DNA from 4 places in the Pseudomonas sp. YH-1 genome. Region 4 is predicted to be linked to each of the others. Evidence: riboswitches for the same ligand, from Rfam matches in the RefSeq annotation. Region 4 holds a riboswitch; each other region holds the start of a gene.
What was found. A riboswitch is a leader RNA that binds a small molecule or an ion and turns the genes downstream of it on or off. The one in region 4 is predicted to bind cobalamin.
Positions count from the first base shown of each region.

Region 1 (3,199 bases), 130 kb from region 4:
TGTCGCCCTTCACCAGCTTGATGCCGCCAGCACCGGTGCGCGACTCGAATCCCGACGGTTCCGGACTCGCTGTCATGCCACCCGCCCGAGCCGCCTTGCGCACCAGTTGTTCAACCAGTGCCGCATCGGCATCGGCAGGAAGACGCTCCAGCACGGCTGCGCGGATGGCCGCAATCTGGTCCTCGCTGGCAACCGCGGAATCGTTGACCGCCTCGGTGCCTTTCATGGCCGTACCATCCCCAGGCTGCACGGCCTCACCGGCGATGCGCTCGATGATCTCCAGCCCTGCTTCCTCGGCGATCATCCGCGCCTCGGGCGTCAGAATGCAGCGCGGCAGCTCGACTTCGAGCGAACGCTGCCCGGCGGCAATCGCCTCGCGCACGGAGCCCGCGGTAATCAGCTTTTTCATGGATACTTTTCCTCAAGCGGAGCGCGTCCGTGCAACACCTGGCGCAGACGCTCGATACTGGTGGGGTCGTCCTGGGCGACGCGCAGGATCTCGCCATGGATGCCGTGCCGCCGCATCAGGGACTCGGCCGCATCCGGGTCCGCGTCGGCCAGGTCGCACTTGCTGATCACACCGACCAGGCGCTTGCCCGAGTGAATGTCGAGCAGTCCCGGCGGCAAACGACACTCCGGCTCATTGGCCGGATGCACGTAGACCAGGGTGTCCACGTTGTCGGTGCTGGTAATCAAGGCCCGGTACAGCCGTGGATGACTGATGAACTCGCCGGGGGTATCCATCGCACCGCACAGGTCGAAGTCCAGGGCCTGGGTCTTGCGCGGCGTTTCGCGGCGGCCGCGCAGGGCGTTGAACAAGGTGGTCTTGCCCGCTCCCACGCCGCCGACCAGGGCATATCGATGGGTCTGCATGCTCAACTCCGGGTCACCGGGCAAATGGTGTAGGCGAGCAGGCGGTCGAGGTTGGCGCAGGTACGCTCCAGCGCTTCTTCCACCGCACCGACGCTGCCATAGAGGACCAGTGCGCCGCTGAAGCGATCGAGGAAGCCGATCTGCACATTGGCGGCCTTGGTGGCGAAATCACCCGCGATCATCGCCGTCTCGCCGGGGGTGAGCGTCATGATGCCGATGGCCTCGGCGCCAGGGACGCCGATCTTGCTCGACAGGTCTTCCTGCGGATGCGCAATCAGGTGTGCCAGGGTCACCTGCTTGCCTGGCACAAACTCCTGAATGATTCGTTCTCTGCTCATCGGGCGCACCTCTTGTCCATGAACAAAAGGCTAACCAAGGGGGGCAGACCAGCCCTATCGAAAATCGGCAAACTTTTCAGCGGATCGACAGAGTTCGAGCGGGCCATCGCGCCCATGGGCACGACCTGGGCGATTTCGTCGCAGCCCGCAATAGGTCGGCAAAGCCCCTGCCAGATGGGCTGGCGGCGAGTCGTCGGAAAGCGTTGGCACAGCGCAGCACGAGCCGTCGATCGCCGCTGCCCTTGCTCATCGCAGACCTTGGTCGTATGGTTCGCCCCGTTTTCGTTCGAGGTAACGGGAAGCAGGTGAAAGACCTGCGCTGCCCCCGCAACGGTAACCGACGCGATCCTTCATGGATTGCAGCATCGCCAGTAGCCACTGCACGACTGTGGGAAGGCGGCGATGTGACGTCGGCAGCCCGGAGACCGCCCTCGACACGCCCCGACAGGTGTTGCGGAGGGCCGCACCGTCAAGTGCGGCCTGCCGCCCTTGCCACGCCCTCCTCGAAAGTCATCCGACCGCTTTTGAGGACGCTCCATGAAACTGACCCGACTCGCCCTGGCCACCAGCCTGCTGCCCGGCATGGCCTTCGCCGCTGGCGACATCTACACACTCTCCGACCAGGTGATCACCTCCGCGCGCCAGGCCCAGCCGCGCGCCGAAGCCACCTCGGCCAACAGCGTATTCACCCGTGCCGACATCGAACGCCTGCAGGTGCGCAGCGTCCCCGCCCTGCTCGCCCGCGTGCCCGGCGTGCAGATGGGCAGCTCCGGCGGCGTGGTCTCGTACTCCGTGCGTGGCACCAGCACCGCGCAGACCCTGGTGCTGGTGGACGGCCAACGCGTCGCCTCGGCCAGCAGCGGCATCGCCCGCCTGGACTACCTGAGCATCGACAGCATCGAGCGTGTCGAAGTGACCCGTGGCCCGCGTTCCGCGCTGTACGGCGCCGATGCCATCGGCGGCGTCATCCAGATCTTCACCCGCCGCGGCGAAGCCGGCCTGCACCCGGAAGTGCGCCTGGCCGCCGGCAGCCACGGCACCTTCGAGCGCAGCCTGAGCCTCTCCGGCGGTAACGAGCAGACCCGCTACAACCTCGGCGGCAGCCTGGACGAGAGCCAGGGCTGGGACCGCACCAGCGACAACGTCGGCGCCGACAACGACCACGACGCCCAGCGCAACAAGGCCGTGCACCTGAACCTGGACCATCGCTTCAGCGAGGACTGGAAGGCCGGCCTGAACCTCAACGACCAGCGCGGCAAGAACGAATACGACGACGCCTACAACTTCGAGCCGGGCTCGCCCCGTGACGAATTCCGCGTCAGCAGCTACAGCGCCTACCTCGACGGCCAGATCACCTCGATGTGGAACAGCCGCCTGGAGCTGGGTCGCAGCTATGACCGCAACAAGGCCGTGGGCGCCGCCGACAGCTGGAACAACGGCACGCTGGAAACCACCCGCCACTCGGCGAGCTGGCTCAACCGCCTGCAACTGGACGAAGCCAACCAGCTGGCCCTGGGCGCCGACTGGTACGAAGACAAGGTCGACGGCACCACCGATTTCGCCGAGGACCAGCGCAGCAACCGCGCCTTCTTCGCCCAGCACAGTTTCAAGGGCGACAGCTTCGGCACCGAGTTGGGTATCCGTCACGACAACAACCAGGCCTATGGCAGCCAGAACAGCTGGAACGCCGCCTTCAGCCTGCCGGTGGGCGACAGCCAGACCTGGATCGCCAGCTACGGCGAAGGCTTCCGCGCGCCGACCTTCAGCGACCTCTACTACCCCGGCGCGAGCAACCCGGACCTGAAGGCCGAGACCTCGAAGACCTACGAGCTGCAATGGCGCGGAGACTTCTCCGGCACGCACCTGGAAGCCTCGCTGTACCGCACCGAGATCGATGACCTGATCGCCTGGGACAGTACCAGCAACCAGCCGGAGAACATCAACAAGGCGCGCATCGATGGCTTCGAGGCCAGCGTCGCCCGCGAGGT
Region 1 covers NZ_CP178184.1:1,950,518-1,953,716, reverse strand. The annotation lists gene eutQ (ethanolamine utilization acetate kinase EutQ) at 1-409, opposite strand, end outside; gene ACKI1H_RS09260 (EutP/PduV family microcompartment system protein) at 406-873, opposite strand; gene eutS (ethanolamine utilization microcompartment protein EutS) at 876-1,211, opposite strand; cobalamin riboswitch at 1,465-1,654, shown strand; gene ACKI1H_RS09250 (TonB-dependent receptor domain-containing protein) at 1,749-3,199, shown strand, end outside.
Region 1: linked by a shared signal. The riboswitch ahead of ACKI1H_RS09250 (TonB-dependent receptor domain-containing protein) and the one ahead of cobW (cobalamin biosynthesis protein CobW) in region 4 are both predicted to bind cobalamin.

Region 2 (3,199 bases), 2.4 Mb from region 4:
GTTCGATCAGCGGCAGGCAGATGTTCTCGCTCACGGTCAGCGAGGAGAACAGCGCGCCGTTCTGGAACAGCACGCCGAAGCGCCTTTCCAGTTTCGAACGCTCCAGCGGCGGCAAGGCAGGCAGGTTCTGCCCGAAGACATGCACGCTGCCTTCGCTGGGCTGGCGCAGGCCGATGATGCTGCGCAGCAGCACCGACTTGCCGGTGCCCGAACCACCCACTACGCCGAGGATCTCGCCCTTCATCACGTCGAGGTCGAGGTGCTCGTGCACGGCGTGGGTGCCGAAGCGGTTGGCCAGGTCGCGGACGACGATGATCGGTTCGCTCACCAGCCCATCTCCATGAAGAACAGCGCGAACATGGCATCCAGCAGGATCACCACGAAGATCGACTGGACCACGCTGGAGGTCGTGTGCTCGCCCACCGACTGCGCGCTGCCGCTGACGCGGAAGCCTTCCAGGCAGCCGATCACGGCGATGATGAAGGCGAATACCGGGGCTTTGACGATGCCCACCAGGAAGTGCTGCACGGCGATGTCGTTCTGCAGCATGTAGAGGAACATGCGCGGCGAGATGTCCAGGCTCAGGGCGCAGACCACGCCACCGCCGAAGATGCCGGAAATCATCGCCAGGAACGTCAGCATCGGCAGGGTCAGCAGCAGCGCCAGCACCCGCGGCAGTACCAGCAGTTCTACCGGGTCCAGGCCCAGGGCCTGGATCGCGTCGATTTCCTGGTTGGCCTTCATCGAACCGATCTGCGCGGTGAAGGCGCTGGCGGTGCGGCCGGCAATCAGGATGGCGGTGAGCAGTACGCCGAACTCGCGCAGGAAGGAGAAGCCCACCAGGTCGACGGTGTAGATCGCCGCGCCGAATTTCTGCAACACCGTGGCGCCGAGGAAGGCCACCACTGCACCGACCATGAAGGTGAGCAGGGCGACGATGGGCACGGCGTCCAGGCCGGTTTCCTCCATGTGCGCGGCCAGCGAGGTCAGCCGCCAACGGCGCGGACGCAGCAGGTTGCGCAGCAGGGTCTGGAGAGTCAGGCCGATGAAGCCCAATACACCGATCAGGTGGTCCTTGAAGGTGACGGAGGCAATGCCGATCCGCTCCAGCACATCGACCAGCGCATTGCCGGGCGGCGGGGCCTTTTCGTCGAGCCGGCACTGGGTGATCGCGCTGCCGACAGTGCGCAGCAGCGCCTGGCGTTCGGCGGGCAGGTTGCGGGCGATCTGATCGAGTTGGCTCATGCGTGCGCTGCCGATGATCTCGGCGAGCAGGGCGGCACCGGCGGTATCCAATGCGCCGAGGCCGGCGAAGTCCAGCGCGCCCGGGGACTCGGCAGTGCGCTGTGCGGCCACCTGAGCTTCGAGCGTGGAGAAATGCGCAAGCGTCCAATCACCACTGATGCGCATCAGCGGTGGATTGGCGGTGGCGTCGAGCTGGAGCTGGCCGGGTAGGGCAGTCGTCGTCATGAGTCGCATTCTAGCGAAGTTATGCGGCCTGACCACTTGACTTGTGTGACCCATTTTAGAGCCTTTGTGGTTCTGAGGGCGGGCCCCGGCGACATCCTGTTCAATTGACGCCCCAGCCCGCCAGCCACTAAGCTGCGCGCCTGCTTCAGGTGCTCTCGGCGCAAGCCGCGAGTGAAACAGGGAAGCCGGTGAAGTCGATGCACAATCGATCATTCCGGCGCTGCCCCCGCAACGGTAAGCGAGCTTCGAACCGCAATCCGCCACTGTGCCATTGGCATGGGAAGGCGCGGTTCCTTCGGAAACGCCAGGCGCTTCCACTCGCGAGCCCGGAGACCGGCCTGCTGCATCGCATGGCATCGCGGGAGGCGCTGCCGACGTCGGCGCTGCGCGCCGCGCGTTGCCGTCCTCCGCCTGCCCCGACTGGTCAGTGCCGCGCGGGTGAGAGCGGCGGAGAATCCTTCAGGTGAAATCCCTATTCCCCGGGTCGACAGCCTTCGTGCTGGGCGATCTCTTCTGCATGGCGCCTGCGCGCGCCAGCGGTACATCCCTGCCTGTTCCATCCCCCGTTCGCTGCCACCCGGCCGGCAGCCTGACGCCTGTGCAATCGCTTTCAGGAGCCACTTCTCATGACTGAATCCCCGGAAAAGGACGACCGCCACCGCTCGCGCATGCAGCGCAAGAAGGCAGTGATTGACGAGAAGATCGCCCAGGCCCAGGGGGAGCGCGGTGTGTTCCTGGTCAACAGCGGCAACGGCAAGGGCAAGAGCAGCTCGGCGTTTGGCATGGTTGCCCGCGCGCTGGGCCATGGCATGAAGGTGGGCGTCGTGCAGTTCATCAAGGGCGCCGCGACCACGGGCGAGGAAGCGTTTTTCCGCCGCTTCCCCGAAGAAGTCAGCTTCCACGTCATGGGCGAAGGCTTTACCTGGGAAACCCAGGACCGCCAGCGCGACATCGCCAAGGCACAGGCGGCCTGGGACGTGGCGCGGCAACTGCTGAGCGACCCGCAGGTCGGCCTGGTGGTGCTGGACGAAGTGAACATCGCCCTCAAGCACGGCTACCTGGAACTGGACACCGTGTTGGCCGACATCGCCGCACGTCCGCCGATGCAGCATGTGGTCGCTACCGGCCGCGGCGTGCAGCCGGCGATGACCGAGGCGGCCGACACCGTCACCGAGATGGGCCTGGTGAAACACGCCTTCAAGGCCGGTATCAAGGCGCAGAAAGGGGTGGAATTCTGATGCATCCCGTTGTGGCGGAGCACGCTCGATGACCTCGCGCCAATGCCCCGCACTGCTGATCGCCGCACCCGCCTCCGGGCAGGGCAAGACCACCGTGACCGCCGCCCTGGCGCGCCTGCACACGCGCCTCGGGCGCAAGGTGCGGGTGTTCAAGTGCGGCCCGGATTTCCTCGATCCGATGATCCTCGCCCGTGCCAGTGACGCGCCGGTCTACCAGCTGGACCTGTGGATGGTCGGCGAGGAGGAGAGTCGCCGCCTGCTCTGGGAGGCGGCCGGCGAGGCCGACCTGATCCTCATCGAGGGCGTGATGGGCCTGTTCGACGGCTCGCCCTCGGCGGCCGATCTGGCGCGGCGCTTCAATGTGCCGGTGATGGCGGTGATCAACGGCCAGTCCATGGCGCAGACCTTCGGCGCGATGGCCGTCGGCATGGCCACCTATCAGAGCGACCTGCCGTTCTCCGGCGTGCTCGCCAACCGCATCGGCAGCCAAC
Region 2 covers NZ_CP178184.1:6,114,073-6,117,271, reverse strand. The annotation lists gene ACKI1H_RS28215 (ABC transporter ATP-binding protein) at 1-328, opposite strand, end outside; gene ACKI1H_RS28210 (ABC transporter permease) at 325-1,470, opposite strand; cobalamin riboswitch at 1,601-1,826, shown strand; gene cobO (cob(I)yrinic acid a,c-diamide adenosyltransferase) at 2,097-2,708, shown strand; gene ACKI1H_RS28200 (cobyrinate a,c-diamide synthase) at 2,737-3,199, shown strand, end outside.
Region 2: linked by a shared signal. The riboswitch ahead of cobO (cob(I)yrinic acid a,c-diamide adenosyltransferase) and the one ahead of cobW (cobalamin biosynthesis protein CobW) in region 4 are both predicted to bind cobalamin.

Region 3 (3,199 bases), 760 kb from region 4:
CGATGGGGCTCTCGGCTTCGGCCAGGCCGAAGCCAAGCATGTGCCCGACGGCGTGCCAGCGTCCGTGCAGCACCACCTTGTCGTGAGGCTGCGCGCCGGTCTTGAGGAACCGCTCGATGGCGGCATCGCGGTTTTCCATGGGGATAGTCCAACTCACCAGATAGAGCATTTCGCACCTCTGGCCCGGGTCCGGGCAGTCAAGTGTCGCGGACCCGAATCGGCACCGCCGCCAGAGTCACGCCTGTTGTTTCCCAGGCGTTACAGCCTCCGGCTGGGAGCGGTTTCCTCCCGTCAGGCATAGCAGCCGTTGTGCGACAGGGAGAGGCCGCTGATCGGCGCCGCGCGTTGCTGTCGATCGACGGTCACACCCAGCGATCATTCTCCGCCGTGCGCTCGCCGCCCTGGTCGCCGGTGTTCAGCACGCCGCGCGGCTCGATCAGCATCACCTGTACCTCATGCTCGGCATAGGGCTTGTGCTCGACGCCGCGCGGTACCACGTACAGCTCGCCGGCGCGCAGGGTCAGCGGGCCGTCGCGGAAGTCGATGCGCAACTCGCCGTCGAGCACGATGAAGGTTTCGTCGGTGTCGGCGTGGCTGTGCCAGACGAAGTCGCCGCGCAGCTTCACCACCTTGAACTGGTAGTCGTTCATCTCGGCGATCACCCGCGGTTGCCAGGTTTCAGTGATGCGGCCGAGCTTGTCCTGCAGGTTGATCGGTTGGCGCTGGGTCACGGTGGATTTCTCCTCTTTCTGATTCGGCTGACACTAAGGCCGCGCCGACAACCGGTCTTGCAGGAAATTGCGCTTCGCTTGCCGGTCGCCGCACCGCGCTGAAGCGGCGCAAAGGCGCGACTATGCTGGAAAGGACGCGCCCATCCCGCGTCGGAGATCGCCATGCCCCAGCCCGCACCTGCTGTACGCCCCAGCGTCATCCCCTGCCTGCGCTACCGCGATGCGCCTCAGGCCATCGACTGGCTGTGCGCCACCTTCGGTTTCCAGCGGCAGTTGGTGGTGGCCGATGAGCACGGCGGCATTGCCCACGCGCAGCTGGCGCTGGCTGATGGCAGTGGCCTGGTGATGCTCGGCTCGCTGCACGACAACGAGTACGGCCGACTGATGCGTCAGCCCGACGAAATCGGCGGCTGCACCCAGAGCATCTACGTGGTGGTGAAGGATGCGGAGGCGCTGTATCGCGCGGCGGTGGACGGCGGCGCGCAGATCGTCATCGACATCAAGGACGAAGACTACGGCGGCCAGGGCTTCACCTGCCGCGATCCGGAAGGCCACATCTGGAGCTTCGGTACCTACGATCCCTGGCACTGACGCCGCCCTGCAACATCCTGCCGCAACCCCTGCCCTTGACGCGTTCCCGACCTGGTGTTGAGATGCGCCCCGTTCCAGGTGCCTCACGCCGCCGTGCGTGAGGTGAAACGGGAAGCCGGTGCGTCGCCTTCGTGCGATCAGTCCGGCGCTGCCCCCGCAACGGTAAGCGAGCGGAGCATCCATTAGGCCACTGTGCGACAGCATGGGAAGGCGGATGCCCCAGGACCCTCGCAAGCCCGGAGACCGGCCTGGAACCTGTTTGGCAAACCCGCGGTGGGCGGGCGTGAGCCGGTTCCCGGGGCGCGCTCGTTCCGGGTCTCGCTGCGCCGCCTGCGAAATCCCGATTTCGAGGCGATCACCTTGCATTCTCCTGCTTTCAACTCCCGGCGCGCCCTGCGCTGGACTCCCGTTCTCTCCCTCTGTGCCCTCAGCTCGCAGCTCGTTGCGGCGCCGCTGGACCTGGCCGACGAAATCGTCAGCGCACCGTCGGTGGAGTCCACCACCGTGGCCGACATGGCCCGCTATGGCAGCAAGCTGGAGGTCATCGACCGCCAGCAGATCGAACGCGCCGGTCCCAGCGCCGACATCACCCGCGTGCTGCAGATGTACGTGCCCGGCCTGTTCGTTGCGCCGAAGAACGGCCCCTTCGACTACGGCACCTACTCGCTGCTGGGCGGGCGAAACGACGACACGCTGATCCTGCTGGACGGTGTGCGCCTGAACAACCGTCTCTACGGCGGCATCTACATCGACACCCTGCCGACCACCGCAGTGGAGCGCATCGAGGTGCTCAAGGGTGGCCAGGGCCTGCTGTTCGGCACCCAGGCGGTGAGCGGGGTGATCAACATCGTCACCCGCAGCGCGCGTTCGCGGGAGGCGACCGGCGAGGTGAACCTTGGCCTGGACACCTTCAAGGGCCGCAGCGGCGATGCCCGCGCTGAGAAAATCGTGCAGAACGGCCTGGGCGACCTCGGCCTGATGGCCTATGTCAGCCACAACCGCTCCGATGGCTACCAGCCTTACCGCGACCAGGACATGACCAGTACGGTCAGCGACAAGCGCCGCTCCTACGATGTCAACGTGTTCGGCGCCAAGGCCATCCAGGCCATCGGTGACGCCTCGCGGCTGGAGCTGTTCTACCAGTACGCCGATGCCGAGCTGGACTTCTCCCGGCCGACCTCCAACCACCACACCAGCAACAACCGCGTGCAGCAGATCGCCACGGCGACTTTCCAGCAGCGCGTCGGCGACGATTTCAGCTGGTTCGCCAAGACCCACATAAACGATTGGGACACCCGCTACGACCGCGTCTACAACCTGCAGGGTGGCGGCACCCAGGTGCTCAACCACAACGACTACTGGGGCTTCACCGACTGGGGCGCGCAGCTCGAAGGCAAGGCCCGGTTGGCAGGCGGCCACGAACTGGTCTTCGGCAGCGACAACCAGTGGTACAAGGGCCAGGACGATGTGCTGATCATCGACAACGACAAGGCCGAGTCCCACGCGCTGTACGCCCAGCTGCGGCCGAACATCGAGGCGTTGCCCGACTGGCATCCGAGCCTTGGCGTGCGTCGCGAGGAAATCTCCGGTGGCGAAGGCGCCACCGTGTGGATGCTCACCTCGCTCTACGACCTGACCCAGCAGCTCAAGCTGCGCGGCCAGTTCGGCACCGCCTTCAAGCTGCCCACCGCCGAGCAACTGTTCGTCAACGAACCGGGCGATGAAGTCGGTAACCGTGATCTCAAGCCCGAGCGCAGCCGCAACGCCGAACTGGGCCTGGACTACACCGGCGAACTGTTCGACCAGCCGTGGAGCGGCAGCGTCACCCTGTTCCGCCGCGAAATCACCGACCTCATCACCCTCGCGGGCGACCAGTG
Region 3 covers NZ_CP178184.1:2,578,643-2,581,841, forward strand. The annotation lists gene ACKI1H_RS12085 (DUF3303 domain-containing protein) at 1-169, opposite strand, end outside; gene ACKI1H_RS12090 (cupin domain-containing protein) at 363-731, opposite strand; gene ACKI1H_RS12095 (VOC family protein) at 894-1,322, shown strand; cobalamin riboswitch at 1,382-1,588, shown strand; gene ACKI1H_RS12100 (TonB-dependent receptor plug domain-containing protein) at 1,683-3,199, shown strand, end outside.
Region 3: linked by a shared signal. The riboswitch ahead of ACKI1H_RS12100 (TonB-dependent receptor plug domain-containing protein) and the one ahead of cobW (cobalamin biosynthesis protein CobW) in region 4 are both predicted to bind cobalamin.

Region 4 (3,199 bases):
TTGTCGTCGCCGGGTACCGCGATCAGCGTGACGCCGCGCTCGGCCAACGCCACCAACTGCTCCATGCCGTAGCGCCAGTAGCCGATGCCGCCGTGTACCGAGATCAGGATGACCTTGGCGTGCTGCAGCACTTCGTCGACGTAAAGGTCCACCGAGGCGTGGTTCTGCAGCTGCATCGGGTTGGCCAGCCGCAGGCTCGGGTAGTCCTCCGGCAGCTCGCGGGCGGCCTCGGCGAGCAGTGCCAGGTGCGAGTCGCCGCTGCAGAGAATCACCAGCTCGGCGGGCGTCTGGGCCAGGTGGGCGATGCCGTCGTCGGGGACGAAACCGCCGGGTTGGGTGCGCAGCAGGTGCATGGGCTTGCTCGGTGGTGGCTCTTCGTAGGAGCGAGCTTGCTCGCGAACAGCCTCGCGTCGGGGCTTGGTTCGCGAGCAAGCTCGCTCCTACAGGGACTTGGCATGACCGCAGGATGGGTGGAGCTTGCGTTACCCATCATCGGTGGTGGGTATCGCTGCGCTCCACGCCACCCTACGAGGTCATTACGCCAGGGCAGTACGCAGCTCGTTGGCGATGGTCGCCTGGTCCAGTTCCTGGCCGATCACCACCAGGCGCGTGCCACGGGTTTCGTCGCTGCGCCAGGCGCGGTCGAAGTGCTTGTCGAAGCGCTTGCCGACACCCTGCACCAGCAGGCGCATGGGCTTGCCGGGGATGGCGACGAAGCCCTTGATGCGCAGCACGGCGTGGCGCTCGACCAGCGCGTTCAACGCCTCGAGCAGGGCGCGTTCTTCCACTTCCGGCAGGTCGACATGGAAGGAGTCGAACTCGTCGTGGTCATGATCTTCATGGCCTTCGTGGTCGTGGTGTGTCGGGCGGCTGTCGATGTGCAGCTCGGCCTCGGCGTTCAGCCCCAGCAGCACCGAGAGCGGCAGCTGGCCGGAGCTGGCTTCGACGATCTTCACCGCCGGCGGCAGCTCCTCGGCGACTTCGGCGCGTACGCGGGCCAGCGCTTGGGCGTCGAGCAGGTCGGCCTTGTTCAGCACCACCAGGTCGGCGCTGGCCAGCTGGTCTTCGAAGAGTTCGTGCAGCGGCGATTCGTGGTCCAGGTTCGGGTCCTGCTGGCGCTGCTCGTCGACCTGCTCGGGATGGGCGGCGAAGGTGCCGGCGGCCACGGCCGGGCTGTCGACCACGGTGATCACCGCATCCACCGTGCAGGCGTTGCGGATTTCCGGCCACTGGAAGGCTTGCACCAGCGGCTTGGGCAGGGCCAGGCCCGAGGTCTCGATGAGGATCTGGTCGAGGTCGCCGCGACGCGCCACCAGTTCGCGCATCACCGGGAAGAACTCTTCCTGCACGGTGCAGCACAGGCAGCCGTTGGCCAGTTCGAAGACGCGGCCGACCGCCTCTTCTTCGCTGCAGCCGATGGAGCACTGCTTGAGGATGTCGCCGTCGATGCCCAGCTCGCCGAATTCGTTGACGATCACCGCGATGCGGCGGCCTTCGGCGTTGTCCAGCATGTGGCGGAGCAGGGTGGTCTTGCCGGCGCCGAGGAAGCCGGTGACGATGGTGACGGGGAGTTTGGCCAGGGTTTTCATGCGCGCCTCGCAAGCGGAAGTTGGCGGGCGGATGAAGGGCGCGCGCGCGGGTTCGCCGCGCAACGAAGGTCGCCACCGGATCACCCCGCCCGGTTGTCTTGATGCTGCACGAGGCAGGTCTCCTGGCTCACAGCCCTCTGTCGTCTCTTCGCCTTCCCGCCCGAATCGGCAGTGGCGCGTGAAGAGACAGGCTGTTCACAGTTGCGGGGGCAGCCGTGGCGCATCCGAAGATTTCCACGTTCCCTCTTAGCTCCGGCCAGCGCCGGAGAACCTCGAAGCAGGGAAGGCTACGCAGCGCAGGCGGGACGGTCAATCGCCGGGGATCGGTTGACGCCTGTCGGCTGCCGTGGTCAGCTAGCGCGGTTCCAGGTGTCTCGCGCCACGCGCGAGGTGAAACGGGAAGCCGGTGCGTCCGCAAGGACCAGTCCGGCGCTGCCCCCGCAACGGTAAGCGATCGTAGGGTCATCAGTAGTCACTGTGCTGACGCATGGGAAGACTGACCCGCTTGGCCACAGGCCAACGTCGCAAGCCCGGAGACCGGCCTGGAGCTTTCGTTTTTTGGCAAACCCGCGGTGGGCGGGCGCAGGCCGTGGCGCGACCGTTCCGGCGCGTTCGAATGCGTTCAACCTCTGCGTTCTCTTACTTTGATCTTCAGAGGGAACGTTCATGTCCAGCAGCACCCTGACGCACGCGTCGAGCACTTCCATCCCCCTTTCCAAGCGCATCAGCCTGGCCGTTGGCGCCAGCCTGCTGGGCGCGCTGCTGGTGTACTTCGCCGGCTTCTCGCATCTGGATGCGGTCCACAACGCCGCGCACGACACCCGCCACAGCGCCGGTTTCCCCTGCCACTAATGTGCACCGCCTGCGCGTAAGCGCAGCGAATTCGAGGCACTCTCGGTCGCGCTTTTGCAGCGTTCGAGGCCTCGTCTCGCCTGGAGAATTGCAATGATCAAACGTATCGCCCAGACCGCCGGTTTCGCCGGTCTGATCGCGGCGCTGGTACTCACCGTGGTCCAGTTGCTGTGGGTATCCCCGCTGATCCTCAAGGCGGAGACTTTCGAGAAAGCCGAGCCGGCCGCCGCGCTGGTCGAAGAACATGCCCACGAGCATGCCGAGGGCGCCGCCGCCGGCCACCACCATGATGACGAAGCCTGGGAGCCAGAAGACGGCTGGCAGCGCATCCTCTCCACCACCGGTGGCAACCTGGTGGTCGCCGTGGGTTTCGCGCTGATGCTGGCCGGCCTGTTCACCCTGCGTGAGCCGGGCAAGACTTCCGAAGGCCTGCTCTGGGGGCTGGCCGGTTTCGCCGTGTTCACCCTGGCACCTTCGCTGGGCCTGCCGCCGGAAGTCCCTGGTACCGCCGCCGCCGATCTGACCCTGCGGCAGACCTGGTGGATCGGCACCGCCGCCGCCACTGCCGTTGGCCTCGCGCTGCTGGTGTTCGGCCGTCACTGGGCACTGAAGGCCGTCGGTGTCGCGTTGCTGGTGGTACCGCATGTGATCGGTGCGCCGCAGCCGGAAGTGCATTCCAGCCTTGCACCGGAAAGCCTGGCCCACGAGTTCATCATCGCCTCGCTGGTCACCAACGCGGTGTTCTGGGCAGCCCTTGG
Region 4 covers NZ_CP178184.1:1,816,039-1,819,237, forward strand. The annotation lists gene cobN (cobaltochelatase subunit CobN) at 1-353, opposite strand, end outside; gene cobW (cobalamin biosynthesis protein CobW) at 537-1,589, opposite strand; cobalamin riboswitch at 1,685-1,877, opposite strand; cobalamin riboswitch at 1,940-2,149, shown strand; gene ACKI1H_RS08575 (CbtB domain-containing protein) at 2,256-2,441, shown strand; gene ACKI1H_RS08580 (CbtA family protein) at 2,535-3,199, shown strand, end outside.